Regions from separate parts of the Levilactobacillus sp. HBUAS70063 genome, predicted to be linked through region 2. Evidence: predicted binding sites of a transcription regulator. Region 2 holds the regulator's gene; the other holds the start of a gene.
The links. Region 2 encodes LexA, which represses DNA repair genes until DNA is damaged. Its sites were predicted from a motif close to CNAACANNTGTTNG; they were not measured.
Positions count from the first base shown of each region.

Region 1 (7,830 bases), 160 kb from region 2:
GGTCGGCGCTTTTTGTCTTAGCGGCTAAACGATCGGCCGCTGCAATGTTTCAACCATCAAGTCCATCAGAATCGCATCGGTTGGGGGTCAGATTAGTTAGGCAGATTAGTTAGGCAGATTAGTTAGGCAAATTAGTTGCCTTTTGGCCTCAGAGTCTTACACTAGAACTAAGGCAAAAGATTGTGTGCAATTGATTGGAGGAATTCGCATGAAACAACCCGATTCAGCAGCTGATTTGAAAGCCCGGCTAACTGCCGAGGAATACGCCGTGACACAGAACGCCGCGACGGAGCCGGCCTTTACCGGTAAATACGATGCCTTTTATGAACCCGGCATTTACGTGGACGTGGTGAGTGGCCAACCGCTTTTCAGTTCCACGGATAAATACGATGCGGGCTGTGGCTGGCCGTCCTTTACTAAACCGATCGACGCCGCCAACGTCAAGGAAAATACGGATCATTCGTTCGGGATGGTTCGCCAAGAAGTTCGGAGCTCGGATGCGCACTCGCACCTCGGTCACGTCTTTAACGACGGGCCGCAGGAAGCGGGGGGCTTACGCTACTGTATTAACTCGGCGGCCCTGAAGTTTATCCCGGCCAGCGAACTAGAGGCCCAGGGCTACCACGACTTTGAACAATTATTTCCGAAACAATCCTAAGGAGGTCCCGTTATGAGTGAAAAAGCAACCGCGATTTTTGCCGGCGGGTGTTTCTGGTGCATGGTTCAGCCGTTCGACACGCAGCCGGGCATCGAATCCGTGATTTCCGGCTACACCGGTGGTCACACGGTCAATCCCACGTACGCCGAGGTCGCCAGTCACACGACCGGCCACACCGAAGCCGTGAAAATTACGTTCGACCCGACCATCATCAGCTACGCCGACCTCGTCGAGATTTATTGGCGGCAAACCGATCCCACCGATGCCAGCGGTCAATTTCAGGACCGCGGCGACAGCTACCGGCCCGTCATCTACGTGAATAGTCCTGAGCAACGTCAAATCGCCACGGCCTCTAAGGCTAAGCTCGCCGCCAGTGGTCAATTTGATGCGCCCATTGTGACAACCATCGAGGACGCCCAACCGTTTTATCCCGCGGAGGAAGAACATCAGGACTTTTACCGCAAGAACCCGTTTCGCTATCAGATTGAGGAAATGGGCGGTCGTGAGGACTTTATTCGTCAAAATTGGCAGGCCTAACTGTCTAGGTGTGCGTTACAATTAAGGGTAAAGGATGGTGACGTCATGAGTTACGTGTTGGATTTACGGCAAAAAATGGGCTCGCAGCCGCTAATCGTCGTGGGCGCCGCGGCCTTGGTATTACGCGCGCAACAACTCTTACTGGTTAAACGAACGGACAATGGACTCTGGGGCTTGCCGGCCGGTTCCAAGGAACTCGCCGAAGACCTGGCAACGACGGCTAGTCGTGAACTGCGTGAGGAAACCGGCTTAATCGGTCGACAAGCAAAATTGCTGACGGTGGTTAGCGGTCCGGGCATGCAGTATACGTATCCCAATGGCGACCAGATTGATTCCGTGACCACGGTTTACCAACTGACGGCGACCGGCGAGTTGTATGCGGACCAAACCGAAACCAGCAGCGCCACATATTTTCCATTGGACGCGTTGCCAACAGAACTTACGCCAATCACGCGGCGGATTTTACAAGCGCTAAGTCGTGAAGGCCAAATTTAAATACGAGATAAGGGCTCAGCGTGATCGGTAGGTTGAAGAACCAGATTGCGTAAACGCCCTTATTTTTTGGATTTTAATCTACTTTCGATAATATATATTATGTAAAGTAGAGAATGAAATAAACTTCCACCGTGAATTTTGGTGGTGCCCCCATTCCACTTTAATTGGTCACCACATTCACTGACCGAATCCGGCTGCGACTTTCTAGCCGGCTTAACCCGCCAGAAGCTGTCGAAGTAAATAAGGTTCTTCATCAAAGGTCGCTGCAAATTTTTTCGTCTGGCGTTCTCGACATGGCTAACCACTCACCGCTTCACCGGTTGTGGTCGTTAGACCGTTAGAACAACGCCAATCAGCTTTATTTTGAGGCGCATTCTGCGTTAATCTCGTGGTCAGGTCTCCATCTGATTGCTGAACGTGTGCTCAGAATCGACGTCTAAAATGGCCGCCTAGGACCGCTTGATTTAGCGACTGGTCGAGGTCTCGTCTCGGTCGATTCAGATGCTGACAACGTGAGCGCTGGACGACCGATCACCAGTCTAAGCTGGACTGGCATACTTAGGGCTTGGCGGTTAATGTTAATCGCCGCCTGGGTAATTCTAGCCAATTCAGATAAAGCCGTCGCTGGCTTCAAAGTTGACCGGTATTGCGACTTACAACCGGCTTTCAAGTCGACTCTCAGGACTTAAAAGCCGCGATAAACGTTGTTATACCGGGATTCGTTGCCAATAGTCGGTCAATTCAAAGAAAACCGTTGTCAGTCAGGGCAAATTGCGTTAAATGCCGCCACAACGGTGGTTTTGCTACCTGATCGTGCCATCCGTTGACTTGGCAAGTCTTAGGTGACCTAGGTTTTGGCGATAATTAATATGGCAATTACTTTCATTAAAACAAATATTTTAAAGATAGTAGTCCACAAAAATTAAACGGGGGACTTGCTAATTTTTAGATTCCCCGGTATCATGGTTAATGAGAACATATGTTTGGAGGCCACTTCTATGGAAAAACAACATTATTTAAAATTAATCGACGAAGAATTGGCCACGGCACCCTGGTACGTTCAGGAATATTATCAGGCCAAGGCCACAATTCCCCTGTCGCCAGCCACCCTATACCAATACCTAACAGAGTTCCGGCGCTTCTTCAACTGGCTGATTAGCGAAGGCTTGACCCCCGCTCAACGCCCCGCCGACATTGACATTCAGGTCTTGGCGACATTAAAGAAAGAAACCGTTGAGCTGTATAAATCGGCCCTGCTGAACCAGACCAAACTGACCGGTGCTCCTGGCAGTCGCACCCACCCCACGATCAATCGGTCACTCAATGCCCTCTCCTCACTCTTTAAATACCTAACCGAGGATACGGAGGACGACCACGGCGAGGCCTACTTCGACCGCAACGTCATGCACAAGATTGCCCTGGTCCGCACCAGCGAGACCTATGCCACCCGAGCAGCCAACCTCAAGACCAAGCTCATGCTGGGGAATACCGACCACGACTACCTAGACTTTATCGATCAAAAATATGAGGCGCTCCTGTCGCCGGCCAAGAAGCGCTACTTTCACCGGGACAAACGCCGAGATTTGGCCATCAACGCCCTGCTACTGGGCAGCGGGCTGCGGGTCTCCGAAGCGGCCAACGCCGACCTGCGGCATCTGAATCTCAAGACCGGGACGATTGGCGTCATCCGTAAGGGCGGTCAACGCGACACCGTCCCGATTGCCCCGTGGACGCTACCGTACATTCAGGACTACGTCGACCATCGTACGGCCACTTACCACGCCCTCAGTGGCGACCGTGCCTTATTTCTCAGCAATTATCGCGGTCAGGCCTCGCGAATGCAGGCCAATTCCATGGAAAAGATGGTCGCCAAATACTCGGCGGCGTTCAAGGTCCGAATTACCCCCCACAAGCTCCGGCACACTCTGGCTTCCAAGCTCTATCTAGCCACCAAGAACGAACAGCTCGTGGCTACCCAGCTTGGTCAGAATTCGACCAGTGCAACGGGGTTGTACACGCATATTATTGATGAGGAGCAACGGCAGGGTTTGGAAAAAATGTAATCGCGTAAAAACGCTCAAGGTATTCAGGCCTTGAGCGTTTTTCTATGCTAGCTACTTTGATTTCTGATCGCAAATTGCAAGAACAAGTTAGCCACTGAGGCCAAATACTGATACCAAGGGGTTCTCAGGGGCTTGGAGAGGAGCAATACGCCTAGCCGAAGATGCCGACGAAGCGCTCAGCTGGCGTTTGGAAACCCAGTTGGGACGAGGCAAGTTGTTTAGCTTGTCGGCCGCCCTGGCAACGTCAGCTGGACTGATAGCGTCGAGAGACGTGCCCTTAGGAAAGTACCGGCGAATCATACGGTTATGGACCTCGTTTGAACCGCGCTCGCTGGACGTGTAAGGATGTGTAAAGTAGACTGGGGCAACTATGCCATGACCTGCGGAAGGGTCGCAAACTCAGGACCATTGTCCGCAGTAATTGATTTGATAATGGGCCCGTACTCAGCGATGATTGACTTCATCGCGTAGGCCACTGAATCGGCGTTGCGACCATCAATCAAGCGGATAATTTGGAAGCGCGTCTGGCGTTCGATCAACGTCAAGATGACACTCTCTTGACCATCGCGCTTCCCGACGATTGTGTCGATTTCAAAATGTCCGAACGCCTCACGAGAATCCACTTCCGCAGGACGTTCCTCAATACTTTGACCCAATAGGCGCCGATACTTGTGGGCGGTGCTCACGTGCTTTGGTGGGCGACGGCTTAACTTCTCAGCAAGATCTAGGTTACAGATCTCTAGGAACCGTTTATCGTGGTTAACTTGATTATAAAATTCGCCAAAGAATTATTTTCAGTTAATTAAAAACAATTCAAAAGACAAGGTCTGCAATCGGACACGTCATAAAAAAGTGCTATTTTAAAAAAATCGAATAAAAGTATTGCCTTGGTGTTAACACTGCTGTTGTCATTACCTTTTTGACTGTTTAAGAATAAAGTTCAGAAAAATTTACTTTTAAAAGCAGAAAATAAGTAAAAAAATTTTCCAGCCGTTTTTAATTTTACTTTTTTGCTAAAAACACACATAAATTTTGATTAATTATCTACATTTTTATATCAAAACTAAAATTAATCTGTTGACATTAAAACAACAGGTGTTATGATATTACTTGTGCTTAATAAAGCAACAGATAAAGAGGTAATTGATTATGACAAACAAACAACGTGCTCTTGACTATATGAATGCTGTGTTCACTGAAAAGGATATGGATAAGGTTGAAACCTTCTTTGGTAATGACTGGACTCAACATAACCCTTCCGTAAAAAATGGCATTGAAGCTTTACGAGGTGTTTTGACCGATAACGAAATGAATTGGGAACCTAGTGTCGTGATGGAAGAAAGCGACATTGTTGCGGTACACGGAAGATATACAAACTTTTTTGGCAAAACAATGATTGCTGTTGATTTCTTTAGATTTGATGACAATGGAAAAATTAATGAACATTGGGATGTTCTACAAGAAGAAGTTCCAGCTGAAAAAACTGCAAGTGGAAATGCAATGTTTCCAATTAAGCCCAGTCGTTAGAAACAATTTTAAGGAGGTACTTTTACATGAAGTATTCATATAAAGTCAGTGACGCAATCCATATCTTAGCCTATGTAAGTATTGTTCCAGCCGGCAATCTTAGTAGCAATACTATTGCTGAAAGTATTGAGTCCAATGCAAGTGTCGTAAGACGTTTAATGTCTAACTTAAAAGATGCCGGTTTACTGGCCAGCACGGTAGGTGCCGCAAGGCCACGGTTGGCGAAACCAGCTTCTGAGATTACATTATTAGATGTTTTTAAAGCCGTTGAAACTAATCATGATATTCTTCATGTAGATCCGCGTACTAATATGGACTGCCCGGTTGGTGCTAACATTCAGCAAACATTAAATGACGCTTACGATCGGATTCAAAGCGCTACCGAAAAAGAAATGCAAAAAATTACGGTTCAAGAAATTATTGACGGTATTCAAAAGCGCCGTCAACAAAATATTTCATAATAGATTAAACATTTTCATGATTGTTTCTCACGCACTTGGTGTCCCCAGTCACCCAAAGCAAATAATGCTTGATCTAAATGACGACCGACAGTCGTTAACCGGTATTCAACTTGTGGCGGTACTGAATCGTACTGTTGTCGCACATCTAATCTAGTTTTTGCAGGTGCTTCAACTCATTAGAAAGTGCAATTGGCGAGATGCCTGTTACACGTCGCTGTAACTCATTAAATCTAATTGGCTCATCTTTTATGAGTTCCCAAATAATACGAAGGCGCCACTTTCCTTAGATGATTTCCAAAGCGAATTTTGTATCACAGTTTTCCATAATATTCTCCATTTCTTACCTACTAAACTTTTTTTAGTACTTGTTCAGTGCATGCCCACTATTTACAATAAAACTGTTAAGATAGTCAGTCAAATTCAAGGAGGAATTACAATGTCACAAGCAGCTAAAACTTTAGAGAATTTCTTAAACGCAATCTCAAAAATGGATATCAAAAGCGTTCAAGACATGTTTGCTAACAATGTTACTCAATTTGTCCCATTTGCTCCAGCCGGAACACCTGATAAAATCGAAGGTAAGGAAGCCGTTGCCAGCACTTTCGGTAGCTTACCACAAATGTTTAAGAACATGGACTACAGTAATGTAGAAATTGTTGAAACAAATGATGATAACTTTGCGATTGGCTTTGCTCATGCAGATGCTACACTAGTTAACGATACGCCGTACGATCAAAACTACGTTTTCTATGTCCGTACAAATAATGACGGCTTAATTAGTGAATATCGCGAGTACATGAACCCAGTTAAGCTGGGTGAAGCTATCGCACAATTGACCAAATAATCGTTACGACTCAAACAATATAACTAAAAAACGGAACAGGCAAACTCACAAGCGAGTAATTGCCTGTTCCGTTTTGTTTCAGTTTCGTTCTTATGACGACATTCTAGCCATTCGCTGATAAAATTATCTGAACCAATCCATTCAATCTTACCCTTTTAAGTGGTTAATCTCACAAACAACATCTCCACTACTTAGAACATGAAGATTTTGGTGTACTGTATAATACTGAACTTCATTTTATGTAATCATACAATGAGCAACTAAATTAAATGTAGAAAAAACGGACTTTATTTTGACGGCGAATTTTATAATCAAGTTTGCCACTTAGAAATCTAGACCAAAATAAATACGCCAAGACGTAAACCTCAGGTATCATTGGAGTTCCTACACAAACAATGAAAGAGGTCTTCGTCTTGATGCAAGAACAGCTTACCATGAATCGCCCCAAGGGTCACCATCTAACTTTGAAAGAACGTGGAAACATTGAGGTCTACTTCAACCATGACGGCTATTCTCGCCGTAAAATAGCTGATTTGATTGGGGTCAGTCACCAGACCATCAGTAACGAGATCAGACGAGGCTTGGTGTCCAATAAACAGCGGGTTAACGGCAAGGAACAGTACTTTGAGGTCTACGTTGCGGAGCTTGCCGAACGACGCTATCACGAGAAACGGGTGGCCTGTCACCGGCCGTACAAATTCACCCAGGTGGCGGACTTCCTGACCTTCTTTGTGGAGCGCTTTAAGACCGACGGCTGGGCACCAGACGCCGTGGTCGGTCGCGCTAAAGCGCTTGGCCTCTTTCGACCGGAAGAGATGGTCTGCACCCAGACATTTTACAAGTACATCGATAAGCAATTTCTCGAGGTCTGTAACCTGGATCTTGCCGAGAAGCTGAGCCGTCGCCCACCAAAGCACGTGCGCACCGCCCACAAGTATCGGCGCCTATTGGGTCAAAGTATTGAGGAACGCCCTGCGGAAGTGGATTCTCGTGAGACATTCGGGCATTTTGAAATCGACACAATCGTCGTGAAGCGCGATGGTCAAGAGAGTGTCATCTTGACGTTGATTGAACGCCAGACGCGCTTCCAAATTATCCGCTTGATTGATGGTCGCAACGCCGATTCAGTGGCCTACGCGATGAAGTCAATCATCGCTGAGTACGGGCCCATTATCAAATCAATTACTGCGGACAATGGTCCCGAGTTTACGACCCTTCCGCAGGTCATGGCATAGTTGCCCCAGT
Region 1 covers NZ_JBANSM010000001.1:225,352-233,181, reverse strand. Annotated here, with positions in the region: gene msrB (peptide-methionine (R)-S-oxide reductase MsrB) at 209-658, shown strand; gene msrA (peptide-methionine (S)-S-oxide reductase MsrA) at 671-1,195, shown strand; gene V8I28_RS01165 (NUDIX hydrolase) at 1,241-1,690, shown strand; gene xerS (tyrosine recombinase XerS) at 2,689-3,753, shown strand; partial or broken gene V8I28_RS13090 (IS30 family transposase) at 3,905-4,508, opposite strand; gene V8I28_RS01150 (nuclear transport factor 2 family protein) at 4,903-5,280, shown strand; gene V8I28_RS01145 (Rrf2 family transcriptional regulator) at 5,307-5,741, shown strand; gene V8I28_RS13085 (winged helix-turn-helix transcriptional regulator) at 5,756-5,884, opposite strand; partial or broken gene V8I28_RS13080 (winged helix-turn-helix transcriptional regulator) at 5,887-6,012, opposite strand; gene V8I28_RS01140 (nuclear transport factor 2 family protein) at 6,178-6,585, shown strand; partial or broken gene V8I28_RS01135 (IS30 family transposase) at 6,981-7,830, shown strand, end outside.
Region 1: xerS (tyrosine recombinase XerS) is a predicted target of LexA. The motif match lies at 2,663-2,676, and genes of this name have one in related genera.

Region 2 (7,830 bases):
TATTAAATTAGGCGGCCTTAACGTTTTATAACCGAATATTAATTAAAATGTTGTCGCTAAAAGTTAATGTTTCCGGTATAATAAGAACCATATTTGAGAGAAATGAGGAGATTAGTGTGACCAATGTTTATTTAGCAGGACCCTTCTTCGATGATGAACAGATTTCGCGGATTGAACGGGTGGAACAGGCCTTAGCCGCTAACCCCCCGCGTGAACAGCTTCTTTAGCCCACGGAAGAATGAAATCCCGGGGTTAACCATGGGGACCCCCGAGTGGGCCACGCAAACCTTCCAAATGGACGTCAACCAGATCGATCAGGCCGATGTTGTGGTGGGGATGGTTGACTTTGTCGATGACCAGGTGGATTCCGGCACCGCCTTTGAGATTGGCTATGCCTTCCACAGCAAGAAGCCGGTGGTCATCTTACATGAAAAGGACACGACCCTGAATCTCATGATTGCCGAGGGCCTTCACGCTTACGTGCGCGAAGCCGAGGCCTTGGCCGCCTACGACTTTTCGACGCTGCCAGAGAGCCACTACCATGGTGATGTCATCTAGAACTAAAAGAAGTGCGATCGGGCTAGCCAAGCGGCTGGTGACGATCGCACTTTTAGGTTTGTGGCGAAACGAAAGGCGCTAGGACCCGTTAGCCTAGCGCCTTAATTGACCATTTTAGTGAACGTCGTCGCGGAAGAGACCGACGACCTTACCTAAGATGCTGACATTGTTGAGAATGATGGGCGCCATCGTGTCGTTTTCCGGTTGGAGGCGGAAGTGGTCGGCCTCCTTGAAGAAGCGTTTGCACGTGGCTTCGTTATCCTCGGTCATGGCGATCACGATATCGCCATTGTCGGCGTTCTGTTGCCGGCGGACAATGACCTGGTCACCGTTGAGAATCCCAATGTTAATCATACTTTCCCCGCGGATAGTCAACATGAAGAGTTGATCGTCGTCCCGTTCAAACTCGGGTGGAACTGGGAAGTAATCCGTGGCTTCCTGCACGGCTAGGATGGGTTCCCCGGCGGTAACGGTCCCGAGAACGGGGATTCGCGTCTGTTGTTCGTGAACACCCAATTCCTCCAGACCAGCCGGCGTGACTTCCAGTGCCCGTGGCTTGGTGGGGTCCTTGGTCAACAGGCCCTTTTTTTCCAGGCGGGCGATGTGGCCGTGTACCGTAGAGGTCGAGGACAGGGAGACGGCTTCGCCAATTTCACGGACGGTCGGCGGATACCCTTTTTCATTTACCCGTTCCCAAATGAAGCGCAGGACGGCTAACTGTTTACTTTCAGAAGCTTTACTCATTTTTGCCACCTCGTTCGTCATTCGTAGTATAGTTTAATCACAGTGTAGCATACGTTCGCCACGTTTTCAAACAGATGTTCGGTTAAACGAGTTGAAATCTGAAATTAACCCTGATATGATAGGGCATGTCTTGAAACAACCGGATAAATTCTCCGCGCGATTCAATGGAGAACCTCGCGCACAATGGCGATGGGGTGACGACAGGCCCGGTCGCTTACCGATCGAGCGTTAAAAAATTAATTAAAGGAGGGCTGTTCATGGCGGAAGAAACGATGGACACCTTATTGGTACGGATCAACGAATTGGCACACAAGGCCAAGACGAGTGAGGGCTTAACTGCTGAAGAAACGGCTGAACGGGCCACGCTAAGGCAGAAGTACCTCAAGTTATTCCGGGCCAGCTTCAAGAGCCAGGTCGAAATGATGCAGGTTTACGACAAAAACGGCAAGGAAGTCACACCGGAAAAGGTCCGTAATATTCAGCGCAAAAAGGGTTTACGCGACAATTAATTCAGGGAGCGGGTCTTTTTACCGGATTCGCTCTTTTATTTTGCGTTAAGTTTGTGTAAAATTGTAAAATGAATGACTGCAAAAAAGGAGGGGAATACCTTGTCAACTTGGATTTGGATCATTATCGTCATCGTTGTCGGCCTGGGCTGTGCTGCCGGGGGCTTCTTCGGTGCCCGTAAGTACATGGAAAACTACCTGAAAGACAATCCGCCAATTAACGAAGACCAATTGCGTGCCATGATGTTGCAGATGGGGCAAAAGCCATCACAACGGAAGTTACATCAAATGATGAATGCGATGCAACAAAACGCGCACAACAAAAAATAGGTCTGGTTTTACTGACGACTCGCTTCCGGTTTTCCTGGGGGCGAGTTTTTTTGTTTGCATTTTACGGGATTTTCTGTAGAATTGGAAGGTCTGTTACTTTTTTAATCATATTTTAATTTAAGGAGGGATGTTCGTGAGTATTTTTCGTAAATTAGCCTGGTACTTTCGGTTGGAATGGCGAACCTACCTGGTCGGCGTCATTGGGCTACTCTTGACGGCCATCATCGCAATTATTCCGCCGCGGATCATCGGAAACATGGTCGACGGCATTCACGGGCAAACCATGACGGGGCGCCTGCTGGTCATCGACCTGGCCTTCGTCACCCTGGCCGCGCTGGGGCAATACGCCACCCGGTACCTTTGGCGAAATGCCATCTGGGGTGGGGCGGCCCACCTGGAACAGCTCCTGCGAAATCGCCTGTTCAATCACTTCATGGTGATGGACCGGGAATTCTATCAGCATTACCGAACCGGGGATCTCATGGCCCACGCCACCAACGACTTGGAAGCCGTGCAACGGGTGGCCGGCGGGGGGATTCTCCAGTTCGCCGATGCCATCATCACGGGGGGCACGACGCTGATTGCGATGATGACGCTGATTGACTGGCGCTTGACGCTGATCGCCATCATTCCGTTTCCATTTCTCGCCGTCATTTCGTGGTTCTTGGGTCAACGGATTCACCGGGCCTTCGGGGCGTCTCAGGCGGCCTTCTCGCGGCTCAACAACAAGGCCCAGGAAAGCATTAGCGGCATCAAGGTCATCAAGGCGTTGGGTCAAGAGGCCGATGACGTGGCGGACTTCGATCAGCAGGTTGATCAGACCATTAAGATTAACCGACGCGTCAACCGGCTAGACTCGCTCTTTGATCCGGCCATCACGCTGGTGATTTCATTTTCTTACGTGGCGACCATCGTCTTGGGTGGGCTTTTCGTCACCCACAACGTCATCACGATTGGCAATCTGGTTTCCTTCATTAGCTATTTGGCCATGATGGTCTGGCCGATGTTTGCCGTGGGGATGCTCTTTAACACCATGGAACGGGGTAATGCCAGTTACGACCGGGTCATGGAGCTTCTGAACCAGAAGACCCACATTATTGATCGGGTCAATGGGTTAAAGACGCGGCCAACCGGGACCCTGAGCTATCACGTTAAACGGTTCGACTATCCCGATGATGCTGGGGCCAGCCTGCAACAGATTGACTTCGATCTGCAGGCAGGGAAGACGCTGGGCATTGTCGGCCGGGTCGGTGCCGGTAAATCGACGATCATGAAGCTGATTCTTCGGGAATTCGACGCCTACGATGGCGAGATTCGCTTCGGCGGCCACCCTATCAAGGACTACGCGCTGGACAGCTACCTACCGGCGATTGGCTACGTCCCGCAGGAGAGTTTCCTTTTCTCCTCCAATATTTTTGAAAACATTCGTTTCGCTAAACCCGACGCCACGCAGGCAGAGGTTGAGGCGGCGGCCGCCAAGAGCGACCTGGCCGGCCAGATTGCGCAATTGCCGGACGGCTACGACACTCAGGTGGGTGAAGAAGGCATTTCACTATCCGGGGGGCAACGCCAACGGATGGCGATTGCCCGGGCCCTCCTGATTAATCCGGAGCTGCTCATCTTGGACGACGCGTTATCCGCGGTGGATGCCGAGACCGAGGCCGAGATTCTAGAGAACCTCAAGGCCGAACGGGCAAATAAGACCACCATCATTTCCGCGCATCGACTGAGCTCGGTCATGGGCGCCGATGAAATTCTGGTGCTCGACCAAGGAAAGGTTGTCGAACGCGGGACCCACGCTGAGTTGATGGCGGCTCACGGCTGGTATCAACGCATGTTCAATCAGCAACAACTCGAGACGCAAGTGAAGGGAGGCGTTCGTGATGGCGGATAAACATGAATCGGCTTGGGCCCATAGTATGACGACCAGAGAACAGTGGACGGTCATCAAGCGCCTGCTAAAATTTGCGGCGCCGTATAAATGGTTCTTTATTGGATCAATTATCTTGTCGGCATTGATTAGCGGGGTCAACGTGTTCCTACCTTGGCTGTTGCAGATGTACATGGACCGTTATCTGCGGGCGGGCAACGCCACGGTGGTCATCATGTGGCTGTTTGCCGGGCTCTATTTCTTTGGCATGGTGATGCGTGCGCTGATGCAGTTCTGGCAGAACTATACCAGTACGATGGGCGCCGAGTACATGCTGGAAAATGTCCGCCGCAAACTCTTTAGCCAACTCCATGGCAAGGGGATGCGCTACTTCGATCAGACGCCGGGCGGGTCCATCCTGTCGCGGCTGATGAACGACACTATGACCTTTTCCAACTTCTGGGCGCTACTGAACACCCTAATTCTGGCCATCTTCGCGGTCGTGTCATCGTTTCTGGCCATGATCTTTACCGACGTGACGGTCGCGCTGTGGACGCTAGTCTTGGTGCCATTTCTAGGCGTCACCATCTGGTACTATCAACGCTACAGTTCCAAGGTCTACCGCCGGATGCGTGAACGCCTCAGTGAGTTGAACACGAAGCTGGCCGAGGCAATCACCGGGATCAGTGTGATTCAGGAATTCCGGCAAGAGCGCCGTACTGCCGCTAACTTCGAAACGACCAACCAGGCCTACTACGATACGCGTAAGGCCATGATTCGGACCAACTCGTTACTGCTGAGTCCCATCATTAATCTGTTCTACGCACTAGGGACGGTCATTGTCCTGAGCATCTTTGGGATGCGGGGGCTCCACGAAGTCGTGGCGGCCGGGGTGATTTATGCTTTTATTACCTACCTCAACAACTTCTACAGTCCCATGAGTAACATGATGGATAGCCTGAGTGACTTCCAGAACGGGATGGTTGCCGGGTCCCGGGTCCTGCGTGTGGTCGATGACCAAACGCTGGCCCCGGCCCAACACCCGGTCGCTGACGCCAAGATTACGCGCGGAAAGGTTGAATTCCGCCACGTGACCTTCGCCTACGACCAGGAACATCCGGTCTTAAAGGACGTGTCCTTCGTGGCCGAACCCGGCCAAACCGTGGCCTTAGTCGGACAAACAGGGTCCGGGAAGACCTCGACGATTAACGTCCTCATGCGCTTCTACGAATTCCAATCCGGTGAGGTGCTCATCGATGACCGCGACATTCGCGAGTATCCGGCCGCGGAGTTGCGGTCGAAGATGGGACTGGTTCTTCAGGAACCCCAACTCTTCTACGGCGACATTCAGACCAACATTCGGATGTTTGACAACAGTATTTCCGATGCTCAGGTTGAGCGCGCGGCGCACTTCGTCCAGGCCGACGACTTCATTGACCAGTTGCCCGAGGGCTACGCCACGCCCGTGTTGGAACGGGGGACGGAGTACTCGGCCGGCCAACGCCAGCTCATCACCTTCGCTCGAACGGTGGTGACCGATCCGAAGATTCTGATTCTGGATGAGGCCACGGCTAACGTGGATACCGAAACGGAAACGATGATTCAGAACGGTCTGTCGCGGATTCAGGAAAACCGCACCACGATTGCGATTACCCACCGGTTATCCACCATTCAAAATGCCGATCTGATTCTGGTGCTAAACCACGGCAAGATTGTGGAACGCGGCACCAACGACGACTTGATGCAAAAGCGGGGGTACTACTACGACATGATTCAGCTGCAAAATGCGGCCCACGTGGCGGAGTAGTCAGGCCATTTAGGCCCGCTACTTATTACTAAATGTATTTTTGCCCAAATTTGTTGCACGACTAGCGATAAAACTTTTGAACAATTGCGTGCCCACCCACTGATTAGGGGGCAACAGTAAACTAAAAGACCGTTTCAGCCCACACCGGTTGTGAGTTGAAACGGTCTTTAATTTTAGTCTTGTTTTTCTTTTTCCTTTTCTTTTTCACCCGTCACATCGACGTATTCGAAGTTGGGGTTAATCTGCTTGTCCAGGGCGTTGAAGGCCGCTTGCATCTGCTGTTCGATGTCGGCCTGCCCGGCTTCGTCCAACTTTAATTTGCGGTCGATGGTGATGGGGTCACCGAAGGCCACCGTGACGCGCTTCCTGGAGAACAGGCGCTTAAACGTCAACGGTCCCTGATAGACGGCGGGCACCAGTGGCACCTTGGCCATCTTGGCAATGACGGCCGCGCCCCCCTTGAGTTCCTGCGAATGCCGGGAACCGGAAGGAAACATGATGAGTGAGAGCTCGCCTTTGCGTAGAATCCGGACCGGTGTTTTGATGGCGGAAGGCCCAGGATGTTCCCGATTTACCGAAAAACCATTGACATGGTAGAGCAGCCATCGGAAAATGGAGTTTTGGAACAGCTCTTCTTTGGCCATAAAACTAAACTTTCGGGGACTGGCCGCTAACGCAAAGTAGACGGGGTCAAACCAGGTTCGGTGGGGACCAACGAGGACGTAGGGCCCATCGGGTAATTTTTCACGGTTGAGGTATTTGGCCTTACCGTTTACGATAAATAGGATGACGCGGATAACGTTCCGCAGAAACGAATAAAACATAGGTTGTGCTCCTCTCGCAGTGAATCTAATGCATCTAGTATGCAAAAAAACGACCGGGGTTGCAAGTAATCTTAACGAAAAATGAAAGAAGGTGGGGCGCGTGACGACCCCAGAATTAAAGCCGGGCGAACGAATTGACCAGCTTTACAGTCAAGATATTCAAATTATTCAAAGTCCCGAGGTCTTCGCTTTTTCCCTAGACGCCGTGTTGCTGGCGGACTTCGCCAAGCTCCCGGCCCGGTCGGCCAGTCAGACCGTGGACCTGTGTGCGGGAAACGGCGCGGTGGGACTCTTCATGAGTGCCAAGACCCGTGGCAAAATCGCCGAGGTGGAGATTCAGCCACGATTGGCCGACATGGCCCGGCGTAGCGTGGCTCTCAATCAATTAGGCAACCGGATGACCGTGTACGAGGGCGACCTGGCCCAGGTCAACCAGTGGATTCCCAAGGACTCGGTGGATGTGGTGACCTGCAATCCGCCGTATTTCGCGGATCTTCCGGCCAGTCAGAAGAATCCCAACCAGTACCTCGCCATCGCGCGGCATGAGATTACCACGGACCTGGCGACCGTGGTGGCCACCACGAGTGGGTTGCTCAAGATGAACGGGAAGGCCTACTTCGTCCACCGGCCCGACCGCTTACTCCAATTGCTGGAGCTTATGGCGACCCATCGTCTGGCGCCCAAGCGCATCCGGCTGGTTCATCCCAAGCCCGGCAAGGAGGCCAACATGGTGCTGGTGGAGGCCATCAAGGACGGCAAGCCCGGTGGCCTGCGTTTCCTGGCCCCTTTAATGGTCTATGATCAACGGGGCGACTACACCCCAGAAGTGAAGGCGTTACTGTATGGCACCGACTAAAAAGTATTATTTCTACGTCCTCCTGTGTGCGGACCAGTCACTGTACGGCGGCTTTACCACCGACGTTGCCAAACGGTTTGCCACCCATCTTGCCGGTAAGGGCGCGAAATACACCAAGGTGCACCGACCGCTAAAGGTGTTATTTAGCCAGGAATTCACGAGTAAACACGATGCGCTGCATGCCGAATGGGCGTTCAAACACCAGACCCGTCAAAAGAAACTTCAGTTTTTAAAACAGCAGGGAATTTCCTTGGAAAAGTAGGCGTTTTCCCCCTGAAATAATAGGGACTATGGTACACTTGTGGCGGGTAGTAAATCCTGTTTTTCAGACAAGC
Region 2 covers NZ_JBANSM010000001.1:384,097-391,926, reverse strand. Annotated here, with positions in the region: partial or broken gene V8I28_RS01900 (nucleoside 2-deoxyribosyltransferase) at 117-558, shown strand; gene lexA (transcriptional repressor LexA) at 673-1,302, opposite strand; gene V8I28_RS01890 (DUF896 domain-containing protein) at 1,560-1,811, shown strand; gene V8I28_RS01885 (YneF family protein) at 1,911-2,138, shown strand; gene V8I28_RS01880 (ABC transporter ATP-binding protein) at 2,272-4,032, shown strand; gene V8I28_RS01875 (ABC transporter ATP-binding protein) at 4,022-5,815, shown strand; gene V8I28_RS01870 (lysophospholipid acyltransferase family protein) at 5,989-6,639, opposite strand; gene V8I28_RS01865 (tRNA1(Val) (adenine(37)-N6)-methyltransferase) at 6,740-7,495, shown strand; gene V8I28_RS01860 (GIY-YIG nuclease family protein) at 7,482-7,757, shown strand.